Regions from separate parts of the Bacillus sp. P4_D3 genome, predicted to be linked through region 2. Evidence: predicted binding sites of a transcription regulator. Region 2 holds the regulator's gene; the other holds the start of a gene.
The links. The regulator Rex, encoded in region 2, represses fermentation and respiration genes when NADH is low (regulators of the CRP and FNR family bind a similar motif). The targets are predictions, from matches to a motif close to TTGTGAAATATTTCACAA.

Region 1: the regulator Rex is predicted to act here: its motif matches at 1,664-1,681, upstream of AC1DTM_RS07140 (lactate permease LctP family transporter).

Annotation. Positions count from the first base shown of each region.
Region 1 is NZ_JBFUIN010000029.1:3,630-6,944, reverse strand. Features, by position in the region: gene AC1DTM_RS07155 (acid-soluble spore protein H) at 1-97, opposite strand, end outside; gene AC1DTM_RS07150 (ArsR/SmtB family transcription factor) at 309-596, opposite strand; gene AC1DTM_RS07145 (redoxin domain-containing protein) at 985-1,524, shown strand; gene AC1DTM_RS07140 (lactate permease LctP family transporter) at 1,729-3,315, shown strand, end outside.
Region 2 is NZ_JBFUIN010000054.1:4,644-14,118, reverse strand. Features, by position in the region: gene rimI (ribosomal protein S18-alanine N-acetyltransferase) at 1-226, shown strand, start outside; gene tsaD (tRNA (adenosine(37)-N6)-threonylcarbamoyltransferase complex transferase subunit TsaD) at 226-1,242, shown strand; gene abc-f (ribosomal protection-like ABC-F family protein) at 1,677-3,599, opposite strand; gene AC1DTM_RS09990 (redox-sensing transcriptional repressor Rex) at 3,787-4,416, shown strand; gene AC1DTM_RS09985 (YdiK family protein) at 4,446-4,637, opposite strand; gene AC1DTM_RS09980 (CPBP family intramembrane glutamic endopeptidase) at 4,634-5,383, opposite strand; gene groES (co-chaperone GroES) at 5,786-6,070, shown strand; gene groL (chaperonin GroEL) at 6,108-7,745, shown strand; purine riboswitch at 7,884-7,985, shown strand; gene guaA (glutamine-hydrolyzing GMP synthase) at 8,150-9,475, shown strand, end outside.

The DNA of each region.
Region 1 (3,315 bases), on a different contig from region 2:
GCTCATCACAGCTCTCAATCCATACGGGGACTCCCTCATATGTAACATCAATTCTACTTGAAGAAGATAATATCTGTTTCACACGTTTTACATCCATTATATTATTCCTCCTTTGGCTTACAACACTCCTTTCTATCTTTTCATATCCCTTCAGAATATATTCCGTCAATTTAGCACTTCAACCGATAGTTTGTTTGTTTCTTTCTCACGCGCTAATATATACGCTCTCAAATCTTCCTATTATTACATCCTTTCCAAATAAAAAAAGACGTATGTTTCACACGTCTTTTTTCCATAATATTCAAAAATTAAGAAAATAATGTTTTTACTACTTCACTTACTTTATCGTTATGAATTTGATAGTACACTTCTAACCCGCGTCTCTCAAAGCGTACTACTTTATTTTGTTTTAATTTCGTTAAATGCTGCGAAACAGTTGATTGCGGAATTTCTAATACCTCTTGTAATTGTGTTACATTACATGTTCCACGCTGCATTAGTTCCATTACTAAACGTAGACGCAATGGATGAGCTAATGCTCTTAACATCTGTACGTCTTCTTCTGAAATACGACAGTCAAATTGGTTTTGGTTCATAAAATTCCCCTCATTTTCGTTTTTTATTTTCTTTATTATTTATTTATATATCTGTTCTTATATTTCCTGTTACGACATAACTTTATCAACCTATAATGCTGAAAAATTTTTCCTCCTTTTATCAGCACACAGTTCAGGAAAAAATCCCTGCTGATTTTGAATATTATACTATATGATATAAAGAAAAAGCAAAACAAAGGGATAGTAATACTTTGCTTACAAATGTTGATTTATCAGCCTTTTTGTTATATTTTCACCTTACTGAAATGTACAGTAATGATATTGTAAAATATCGTCTATAATTGATAACCTATCGTAAAGTAATTTGACCATATTTAACCACTTTGTTACGATAAAAAGGAAATTTAAGTAAGGAGGATGATGTAATATTAAAAAATGGTTTATTATTGCGTTAATTAGCATTGCGGTTAGCTGGACTATTATCGATCACTTCCTATTAGACAACAAAGAAGATATAGCTTCAAAATCAAACACCCCAGTTGGAACTGAAGTTGGCAATGTTGCCCTCAATTTCCTTCTGGAAACAACCACTGGTCAAGAAGTTCGCCTTACAGACTATAAAGGAAAAAAAGTAATATTGAATTTTTGGGCAAGCTGGTGTGGTCCATGCAAAATAGAAATGCCTGATATGGAAAAGTTTTATCATGATACTAAAGATATGGGGATTGAAATTGTCGCTGTAAATGCGACAGCTACTGAAAAAGACCCGAACAATGTAAAACAATTTCTTGAAGAAAACAAATATACCTTCCCCGTCCTATTAGATCAGAAAGGACAGGCAAGTGCCGCATATCAAATCATCAGCATTCCAACATCTTTTGTCATCGATACAAACGGTGTCATTCAATATAAGCATGTAGGACCAATGACATATGAAAAAATGAAAGAATATGTAAATAATTTATAAAAGCGTATTCAAATCAATTTGATTACGCTTTTTGTCTACTTTATGAACAAAATGTTACTTTTAACACTATTATGGAATAATTATACTTTTTCACGTTGACAATAGTGTTGAAGGAGAATATACTAAGCATGTAAGTTGATTGTGAATAGTTTCACAAATAATGTGAATTTCTTCACATATAAATAGATAGGAGTTGTCATCATTATGAGTACTTGGACACAAATTTATGACCCGTTAAACAACATTTGGTTATCTGCACTAATCGCAGCACTTCCAATCTTCTGTTTCATCATTTGTTTAATGGGACTCAAAATGAAAAGTTACATCGCTGGGCTTTATAGTGTGATCGTCGCTATTATTCTTGCTATATTTGTTTATAAAATGCCCGCAACTGTAGCTCTAGCATCTGCCGGATTCGGTGTTTTATCTGGATTTTATCCAATTTGTACTATCGTTATCGCAGCCATTTTCCTTTACAAATTAACTGTTAAAACAGAGCAATTCAACATAATTCGCGATAGTATTTCAAGCATTACAAATGATCAACGTTTACAAGTATTATTAATCGCTTATTCTTTCGGTGCTTTCTTAGAAGGTGCAGCTGGTCTAGGGGTTCCAGTTGCTATTACAGCTGCATTACTTGTAGGTATGGGCTTTAATCCATTAAAAGCAGCCGGTATTTGTTTAGTAGCTAACATCGCTGGTGGTGCTATGGGTGCTATGGGTATCCCAGTTACAGTACCTGCACAATTAACTCAATTAGACGCATTAACTATAGGTCGTCAAACTGTTCATATTTTACCATTCATTAGCATTATTTTACCTTTCTTACTTGTTTCAATGGTCGATGGAATTAAAGGTATTAAAGAAACTTGGCAAGGTATTCTTGTAAGTGGTGTCTCTTTCGCCATTACTCAGTTCCTTGTAACTTACTTCTTAGGTGCAGAACTTACTAATATTTTCGCAGCCGTTGTAAGTATGGTCTCTCTTGCATTATTCTTACGTGTTTGGCAGCCAAAATCTTCTGCTAAAGAAGAAAAACAAGAAGAAAAAGAATCTCATACATTCAATCAAATTTTATATGCTTGGTCTCCATTCGTATTCTTAACTGCATTCGTAACAATCTTTAATTTAAAACCGATTAAAGCTTTATTTGCTCCGGATGGTCCATTGGCAAACTTAGTATTTAACATTCAGTTCCCTGGTCTTCATAATGCGGTTATGAAAACTGCACCAATTACAAAAGCTGATACACCTTTCGCAGCGATTTTCAAATTCGATGTATTCTCTTCTACAACTACTGCGATCGTACTAGCAATTATCGTTTCACTTATCGTTTACCGCGTAAAAGGTAAAATGGTTAAAGAACTAATGATTGAAACAATGAAAGAACTAAAAGCTCCAGTATATACAATTTGTAGCGTTATCGCTTTAGCTTACGTAGAGAACTACTCTGGTATGTCATCTACACTTGGACTTGCATTCTCTTCTACTGGTAATGCATTCCCAGTTCTTTCTCCAATCTTAGGATGGATTGGCGTATTCATTACAGGATCAGTAGTATCAAGTGGTTCATTATTCGCACCACTTCAAGCAGTAACTGCAGATCAATTAAACATCGTTCCTTCTACACTCGTTGCATTAAACGTAGTAGGTGGTACAATGGCAAAAATGGTTTCACCACAATCTGTAGCAGTTGCTTGTGCAGCAGTTGGACTAGTTGGTCAAGAATCTGCCTTATTTAAAACAGCAATGAAATACAGTTTAATCTTCTTAGCTGTTATTAGCTTA
Region 2 (9,475 bases):
TATCCTACCAGAATACAGAGGTCAAAAGCTAGGGGATGCCTTATTGAAAGAAGTCATTTCCGAAGCGAAAGGGTTAGGAGTAAAAACAATGACACTTGAAGTACGCGTGTCAAATGAAGTAGCAAAGCAGTTATACAGAAAATACGGATTTCAAAATGGTGGGATTCGTAAACGATACTATGCAGACAATCAGGAAGATGGTCTTGTAATGTGGGTGAATATATAATGGAAAAAAACACAATTATACTTGGTATTGAAACAAGCTGTGACGAAACAGCTGTAGCAGTTGTTAAAAATGGAACGGAAATCATTGCGAATGTCGTTGCATCGCAAATTGAAAGTCATAAGCGTTTTGGCGGAGTTGTACCAGAGATTGCATCCCGTCATCATGTAGAAGAAATCACAGTTGTGTTAGAAGAAGCTTTAAAAGAAGCGAATATCACTTTTGAGGATATTGATGCAATTGCTGTAACAGAAGGCCCAGGTTTAGTCGGAGCACTTTTAATAGGTGTAAATGCAGCGAAAGCTGTGGCTTTTGCTCATGATATCCCTCTAGTTGGTGTTCATCATATTGCTGGTCATATTTATGCGAACCGTTTAGTAAAAGAAGTACAATTCCCGTTACTATCGCTTGTTGTATCCGGTGGACATACGGAGCTTGTTTATATGAAAGAACATGGTTCATTTGAAGTGATTGGTGAAACGCGAGATGATGCGGCAGGAGAAGCTTACGATAAAGTAGCTCGTACATTATCAATGCCTTATCCAGGTGGTCCTCATATTGATCGCCTTGCGCATGAAGGAAAACCAACAATTGATTTGCCTCGTGCGTGGCTAGAACCTGATTCGTATGATTTCAGCTTTAGTGGATTGAAATCAGCAGTTATCAACACTGTGCATAACGCAAAACAGCGCGGTATAGAAATTGCACCAGAAGATTTAGCAGCAAGTTTCCAAGAAAGTGTAATAGATGTACTTGTAACGAAAGCGTCCCGTGCAGCAGATGCTTATAATGTAAAACAAGTGCTTCTTGCTGGTGGAGTAGCTGCTAATAAAGGGCTTCGTGCACGTTTAGCAGCAGAATTTGCACAAAAAGAAAATATAGAGCTAATTATTCCTCCTCTATCTTTATGCACAGATAATGCAGCGATGATTGCGGCTGCAGGTACAATTGCATACGAACAAGGAAAACGCGCTACATTAGCTTTAAATGCAAATCCAGGATTAGATATTGAAGCATAGTTATACACAAAATTAACCACAGATTGTGGATAAAACCCGTATTATCTGTTGATAATACGGGTTTTTTTGTGTACATAAAATGTGTATAACTTTTTGTGTGACTGTGGATAATGTGGAAAAGTTATTTGGGAGTTTATATTATAAAGGTGGATATGTGCATAACCTTGTGGATAACATAGTGGAAGTCTGACCTTTGTAGAAATTCTTTTTTGGGAAATAAAAAACAAGGAGATGTCCAAAAAACATTTTGAAACATCCTCCACTTGTTATATAAGGTGCTACTATTGTCAATCCTTGTCGGTAAATCGATATTTCTTGTCGAATCGTTTATATAATTTCATTTACTATGGTATTGATTCCAAAAGAGAAAATAAAAAGGAGGTCATCTCGTCAAAAAGACCGACTTATGAGACATCCCCCTCTTTTAAATTCTCTTATATATGCAGTTCTTCCCATTCTGCCATACAAGCTTCAAGCTGTTCTTGCAGTTTTTGTTTTTTAGTTGTAATTTCACTAGCCTTTTCATAATCTGCATATATTTCTGGTAAGCAAAGCTGATCTTCTAACGTAGCAATTTCTTCTTCTAAGCCTACGATATTTTGTTCCAGTTCTTCAATTTTTCGAGTACGTTGACGCTCTAACTGTTTACGTTCTTTTTCTTCGAGATAATTTAATTTTTCTTGTGCCACCACTTTTTGAACAGGTACTTCATCTTCTTGCTCTAGTTCCGCACGTTCAATCATTTCATTTTTCTTTTCAACGTAATAATCGTAATCACCTAAATATTCTTGTGCACCTTCTGTTGATAACTCAACAACGGTTGTCGTTACGCGATTAATAAAGTAGCGGTCATGAGAGACGAATAGAAGAGTACCTGGGTAATCAATTAAAGCATTCTCCAAAATCTCTTTACTATTTAAATCAAGATGGTTTGTTGGTTCATCGAGAATTAATAAATTGGATTTTTGCATCATAAGTTTTGCAAGAGCTAGTCGAGCCTTTTGTCCACCACTAAGAGAAGATACTGGTTTGAGTACATCATCCCCTGTGAATAAAAAGTTGCCTAGTATAGTGCGAATTTCTTTTTCAGGTTGCAGGGGATATTCATCCCATAGTTCATTTAAAACTCGCTTCGAAGATGTTAAGTTGGCTTGTTCTTGATCATAATAACCAACAGATACATTTGACCCGAAAGCAACGTTTCCATGTAATAGCTGTAACTTATTCACAATGGATTTTAATAATGTAGATTTTCCAATTCCGTTTGGCCCAACTAAGGCAACACTGTCACCGCGAGTTAAGCGCATATTTACATGTTCAATAATCGGTTCCTGATAATAGCCAATAGTTGCATCTTTAACTTGTAAAACATCATTTCCACTTTGTTTTTCAATATCGAAGTGGAAGGAAGCTGATTTAGAATCGCCTAATGGTCTAGCTAATACTTCCATTCTGTCTAATTGTTTACGGCGACTTTGAGCACGTTTTGTCGTAGATGCACGAGCTATATTTTTTTGCACAAAGTCTTCCAGTTTAGAAATTTCATCTTGTTGTTTTTCATAACGCTTCATCTCTTGCTCGTATAGAGCTGATTTTGAGTCTAAATATTTACTGTAGTTACCAACAAATCGTCGGCTTTCCTTATTAGAAATTTCGTATACTTGTGTAACGAGTTTATCTAAGAAATAACGGTCATGGGAAACGATTAAAATCGCGCCGGGATAGCCTTGTAAATATTGTTCAAGCCATGTTAGTGTCTCAATGTCCAAATGGTTTGTAGGTTCGTCTAAAATAAGTAAGTCTGGTCTAGTTAATAATAATTTCCCAAGAGCTAATCGAGTCTTTTGTCCACCACTTAATGTGGAAATTGTCGTCTGATGCGTTTCAACTGGGAAGCCAAGACCGCTTAGAATCGAGCGTATATCCGCTTCGTACTGATAGCCGCCTTGATCTTTATAATCTAATTGTAATTGGTCATAATCAGCTAATAATTTCTCATATATAGCCGCATTTGAAAAGTTTTCTTCTTTTCCCATCTCTTGCTCTAGCTTTCGAAGTTTTGTCTCCATCTGCTGTAGATGTGTAAAGACGGTTAACATTTCATCCCAAATTGTTAAAGACGTTTCTAATCCGGTATTTTGAGCTAAATACCCCATTGAGACATCTTTTGGTTTTATAATTTCACCACCATCATGAGATAACTCGCCAGCTATTATTTTTAATAATGTAGATTTTCCGGCTCCATTTCGTCCGACTAATGCGATACGATCTTTTGTTTGTACTTCCAATTTTATGTTTGCAAGAATCGTTTCTGCACCGTATAATTTCGAAAGCCCATTCACTTGTAATAATATCAATGTTTTCACCTCAAATAATTTCTTAACTTTGCCATGTTTATATTTCTCAATCATACTAAAAATAGTGTATAGTTTAAAATAAAGAGAGAATACTTCTTCTCTTTATTATACAAGGAAATTCATGAGTACTAAACTTCTGTATTTGATTCAAGTATAAGAATAAAGATAGGAAGAGAGGAGAGGTTATATGGATCAGCAAAAAATTCCACAGGCCACTGCCAAACGATTGCCTCTATACTATCGATTTATCCAAAACTTATCTCTTTCTGGTAAGCAACGTGTTTCATCAGCCGAATTGAGTGAAGCGGTAAAGGTTGATTCCGCAACTATTCGAAGAGATTTTTCATATTTTGGAGCGTTAGGGAAAAAAGGATATGGATATAACGTAAATTATTTATTATCATTTTTCCGTGAAACACTCGACCAAGATGATATAACACGTGTGGCACTTATTGGAGTAGGTAATTTAGGGACCGCTTTCTTACATTATAATTTCACGAAAAACAATAATACAAAAATTGAAATGGCGTTTGATGTTAGTGAAGAGAAAGTTGGAACAGAAATCGGAGGAATTCCTGTATATCATTTGGATGAATTAGAAGAACGTTTATCAACTGATATACAAGTGGCAATATTAACGGTACCCGCTACAGTAGCGCAATCTGTGGCAGATAGATTGGCAGAAACGAACGTGCATGGTATTTTAAATTTCACACCAGCACGCTTAAATGTGTCAGAGAATATAAGAATTCATCACATTGATTTAGCTGTAGAGTTACAAACGCTTGTTTACTTTTTGAAGAATTATCCACAATAAAACGCAGAGGAGATGACCTCTGCGTTTTATTATTGTTTTTTCTTTGTGAATTTAACTAAGATAAGGCGAAGTGCCAAATTAAAATCAATTGTTGCCATAACTGCAAATAGTATTGTCCACATATTCCAGATTGTATCTGTTACGTTCGTAATGGCGAAGCGTGTAAAGATACATCCAAGAAGAAAGTACAATACAGCCATGAACAATGGTGAGTTTCTCATACTAAAAATCCTCCGATAAAGCCTTGCATTTTTTCAGCTTCTTTAATCATTTCTTGAATTTGCTCATTACTTACTACAACTTGAGCAACTGCAACTAATGTATTCATTGCAACATGAGCTGCAATAGGAACTATAATTCGTTTCGTTTTTACGTATAAAAAGGCGAATACGAGCCCCATAGAAGTGTATACCAATAAGTGAGTAAAATCAAAATGAATCGCCGCGAATACAAGTGAACTAATGATAGCGGCAATAAAGAAGTTAAACTTCTTATAAAGTGTACCGAATAAAATTTTTCTAAATACGATTTCTTCCAAAATAGGTCCTATTATAGATATGACAATAAGGAACCAAGGTGTCGTTCTTGCGATGTCCATAAGTCTTGCTGTATTTTCAGATCCCGGTGTAATCCCTAATAAACGCATTTCGATCATACCGGCAATGCTTTGTGAGAACAGCGCTAAGAAGAAACCAATAAAAATCCACCCAATTGTAGCTGGAACAGTAGAGCGCATTTTATCTAAATGCCTGTCACGAATGTCTGTTCTGAGTAACCAAAGTACAACGCATAATGCAATGAAAAAGCTAATGATAGCCCAATGACCAGTTATGAGCTGAAGTTTTTCCTCTCTAGTAAATCCCCTATTATCGTATAGTCCAGTTTTCAGGAGAAGCGGTAACCCGGCAATGCCTGATAACTGCATTAAAATGTATGTAACGATAATCCACCAATATTGTTTTTTCAAATGGTTTAACCATCCTTTCTAACGCTAGTGTATGAGATAAGGTAGGATAACATGTAAATATGCTACCTACGATATAAACTTTCATCTGAATTATATTTTTTTTGTAAATAAGTATTTGAAAATAAAATAGGAGACAGGAAAAAGTTGTACGTTTAGCGAAAACAACTTAGGGTGTCTTTCATATTGTAACATACAAGAAGTGGGAACAACGATTCATATAGTAAAGGTAGTAGAAGAAGTAATGATATCTAGGAAAGTGCATAAAGTAATTTGCGAAAAAATTATGATTTTTTTACTTGCAAAAGAAATTGAGATTATTTATTATTAGAAGTGTGTTAGCACTCGTGTGACTTGAGTGCTAATAAATAAAATTTACATAACAAAATGAGGAGGTTATTGTTCATGCTAAAGCCATTAGGTGATCGCGTTGTAATTGAACTTGTTCAAGCAGAAGAAAAAACAGCAAGTGGTATTGTATTACCAGAAACTGCAAAAGAAAAACCACAAGAGGGTAAAGTTATTGCAGTAGGTACAGGCCGAGTGCTTGAAAATGGTGAGCGTGTTGCTTTAGAGGTAGCAGCAGGTGATCTTATCATCTTCTCAAAATATGCAGGTACTGAAGTGAAATACGAAGGTACAGACTACTTGATTTTACGTGAAAGTGACATTTTAGCAATTATCGGTTAATTATATACATTTTAAAAATCCAAGGGGGTCAATTATTATGGCAAAAGATATTAAATTTAGTGAAGAAGCACGTCGTTCGATGCTTCGCGGTGTCGACACTCTTGCAAACGCAGTAAAAGTAACGCTTGGACCAAAAGGTCGTAACGTTGTACTTGAGAAAAAATTCGGTTCACCACTTATTACAAATGACGGTGTAACAATCGCAAAAGAAATCGAATTAGAAGATGCATTCGAAAACATGGGTGCGAAATTAGTAGCAGAAGTTGCTAGCAAAACAAACGATGTAGCTGGTGACGGAACGACAACTGCAACTGTATTAGCGCAAGCTATGATTCGTGAAGGTCTTAAAAACGTAACAGCTGGTGCAAACCCAATGGGTCTTCGTAAAGGTATCGAAAAAGCTGTTACTGCTGCAATTGAAGAATTAAAAGCGATTTCTAAACCAATCGAAGGTAAATCTTCTATCGCACAAGTAGCTGCTATTTCTTCGGCTGACGAAGAAGTAGGTCAATTAATCGCTGAAGCAATGGAGCGCGTTGGTAACGACGGCGTTATTACTTTAGAAGAATCTAAAGGATTCACAACAGAATTAGACGTAGTAGAAGGTATGCAATTTGATCGTGGATATGCATCTCCTTACATGATTACTGATTCTGACAAAATGGAAGCAGTTCTTGATAACCCATACATTTTAATTACTGATAAAAAGATTTCTAACATCCAAGAAATCTTACCAGTATTAGAGCAAGTGGTACAACAAGGTAAACCACTTCTTATCATTGCTGAAGATGTAGAAGGCGAAGCGTTAGCTACATTAGTAGTGAACAAACTTCGTGGTACATTCAATGTAGTAGCTGTTAAAGCTCCTGGATTTGGTGACCGTCGTAAAGCAATGCTAGAAGATATCGCAATCTTAACTGGTGGCGAAGTAATCACTGAAGAATTAGGACGTGACTTAAAATCTGCTACAGTTGAATCTTTAGGACGTGCTGGTAAAATTGTTGTAACGAAAGAAAACACAACTGTAGTTGAAGGTATTGGAAATTCACAACAAATCGAAGCTCGCATCGGTCAAATCCGCGCGCAATTAGAAGAAACTACTTCTGAATTCGATCGTGAAAAATTACAAGAGCGTCTTGCTAAACTTGCGGGCGGTGTAGCAGTAATTAAAGTAGGTGCAGCAACTGAAACTGAGTTAAAAGAGCGCAAACTTCGCATTGAAGATGCACTTAACTCAACTCGTGCAGCAGTAGAAGAAGGTATCGTTGCAGGTGGTGGTACTTCACTTATGAACGTATACACAAAAGTAGCTTCTATCGTAGCTGAAGGCGACGAAGCAACAGGTATCAACATCGTACTTCGTGCACTAGAAGAGCCAGTTCGTCAAATCGCAATCAACGCTGGTCTAGAAGGATCTGTAGTTGTAGAGCGTCTAAAAGGCGAAAAAGTAGGCGTTGGTTTCAACGCAGCTACTGGCGAATGGGTTAACATGCTTGAGTCTGGTATCGTAGATCCAGCTAAAGTAACTCGTTCTGCACTTCAAAACGCAGCATCTGTTGCAGCTATGTTCTTAACAACTGAAGCTGTAGTTGCTGACAAGCCAGAACCAGCTGGTTCTGCTGGAATGCCTGACATGGGCGGCATGGGCATGGGCGGTATGGGCGGAATGATGTAATTCCGTTTGCTCGAAAAACATCCATTTCTATATAGAAATGGATGTTTTTTGTGTTTTTGAGCGCAGGAAATTAATTTCTGTAGAATTTTGTCGCTTTCTCTCTTGACCATACTCATACTTCATTGTTAGAATCTAGGAAGATAATATAAAACGATCCTTCATATATCCTCAATGATATGGTTTGAGAGTCTCTACCGGGTTACCGTAAACAACCTGACTATGAAGGCAGTGTGTCTTATATTTATAAAGAGCGGAAGACTATCTTTCTTTATAAAGCCAGACCCCTGCCTTTCTTTGTTATGAGACTAGAGGCGGAGGACTGGCTTTTTTTATTATATTGGTAATTCTTTTTGCTAAATTGGTGAAAATATTTATATACGAGAACTAACGTTGGGGTGATTATTTTGAAGAAGCAGCATGATACAATTATCGTTTTAGATTTTGGGAGTCAGTACAATCAGTTAATAGCACGTCGAATTCGTGAGTTCGGTGTATACAGTGAACTTCATCCGCATACAATTACTGCAGAAGAAATTAAAGCAATGAATCCAAAAGGGATCATTTTCTCTGGTGGACCAAATAGTGTATACGGTGAAGGTGCATTACATTGTGATGAAAAAATCTTTGAACTAGGATTACCGATTTTCGGTATCTGTTACGGTATGCAGCTTATGACGCAACACTTCGGTGGTAAAGTAGAACGTGCCAACCACCGTGAGTATGGAAAAGCTGTTCTTAAAGTAGAGAACGAATCAAAATTATATGCGAACCTTCCAGAAGAGCAAGTTGTATGGATGAGCCATGGTGACTTAGTAACTGGTTTACCTGAAGGATTCGTAGTAGATGCAACAAGTGAGTCTTGTCCAATTGCTGGTATGAGCAATGAAGACAAAAACTTATATGGTGTACAATTCCACCCAGAAGTACGTCACTCTGAGCACGGTAACGATTTAATTAAAAACTTCGTATTCGGCGTATGTGGTTGTTCTGAAGGATGGAACATGGAGAACTTTATCGAAGTAGAATTAGAGAAGATCCGTGAAACTGTTGGAGACAAAAAAGTACTATGCGCACTTAGCGGCGGTGTAGACTCTTCTGTTGTAGCAGTATTAATTCATAAGGCGATTGGTGACCAATTAACATGTATTTTCGTGGACCACGGTTTACTTCGTAAAGATGAAGCAGAAGGTGTTATGAAAACATTTAGCGAAGGCTTCCATATGAACGTTATTAAAGTGGATGCGAAAGAACGCTTCATGAACAAGTTAAAAGGTGTAGAAGATCCAGAACAAAAGCGTAAAATCATCGGTAATGAATTCATTTACGTATTTGATGATGAAGCTTCTAGATTAAAAGGAATGGACTTCCTAGCGCAAGGTACACTTTACACGGACATCGTTGAAAGTGGTACAGCAACTGCACAAACAATTAAATCTCACCATAACGTTGGTGGACTTCCAGAAGACATGCAGTTCAAATTAATTGAGCCTTTAAACACTTTATTTAAAGATGAAGTACGTGTATTAGGATCAGAATTAGGAATTCCTGATGAAATCGTATGGCGTCAACCGTTCCCAGGTCCAGGACTTGGTATTCGTGTATTAGGTGAAATTACAGAAGAGAAATTAGAAATCGTTCGTGAATCTGATGCGATTTTACGTGAAGAAATCCAAAAAGCAGGATTAGAACGTGAAGTTTGGCAATACTTCACTGCGCTTCCTGGTATGCGT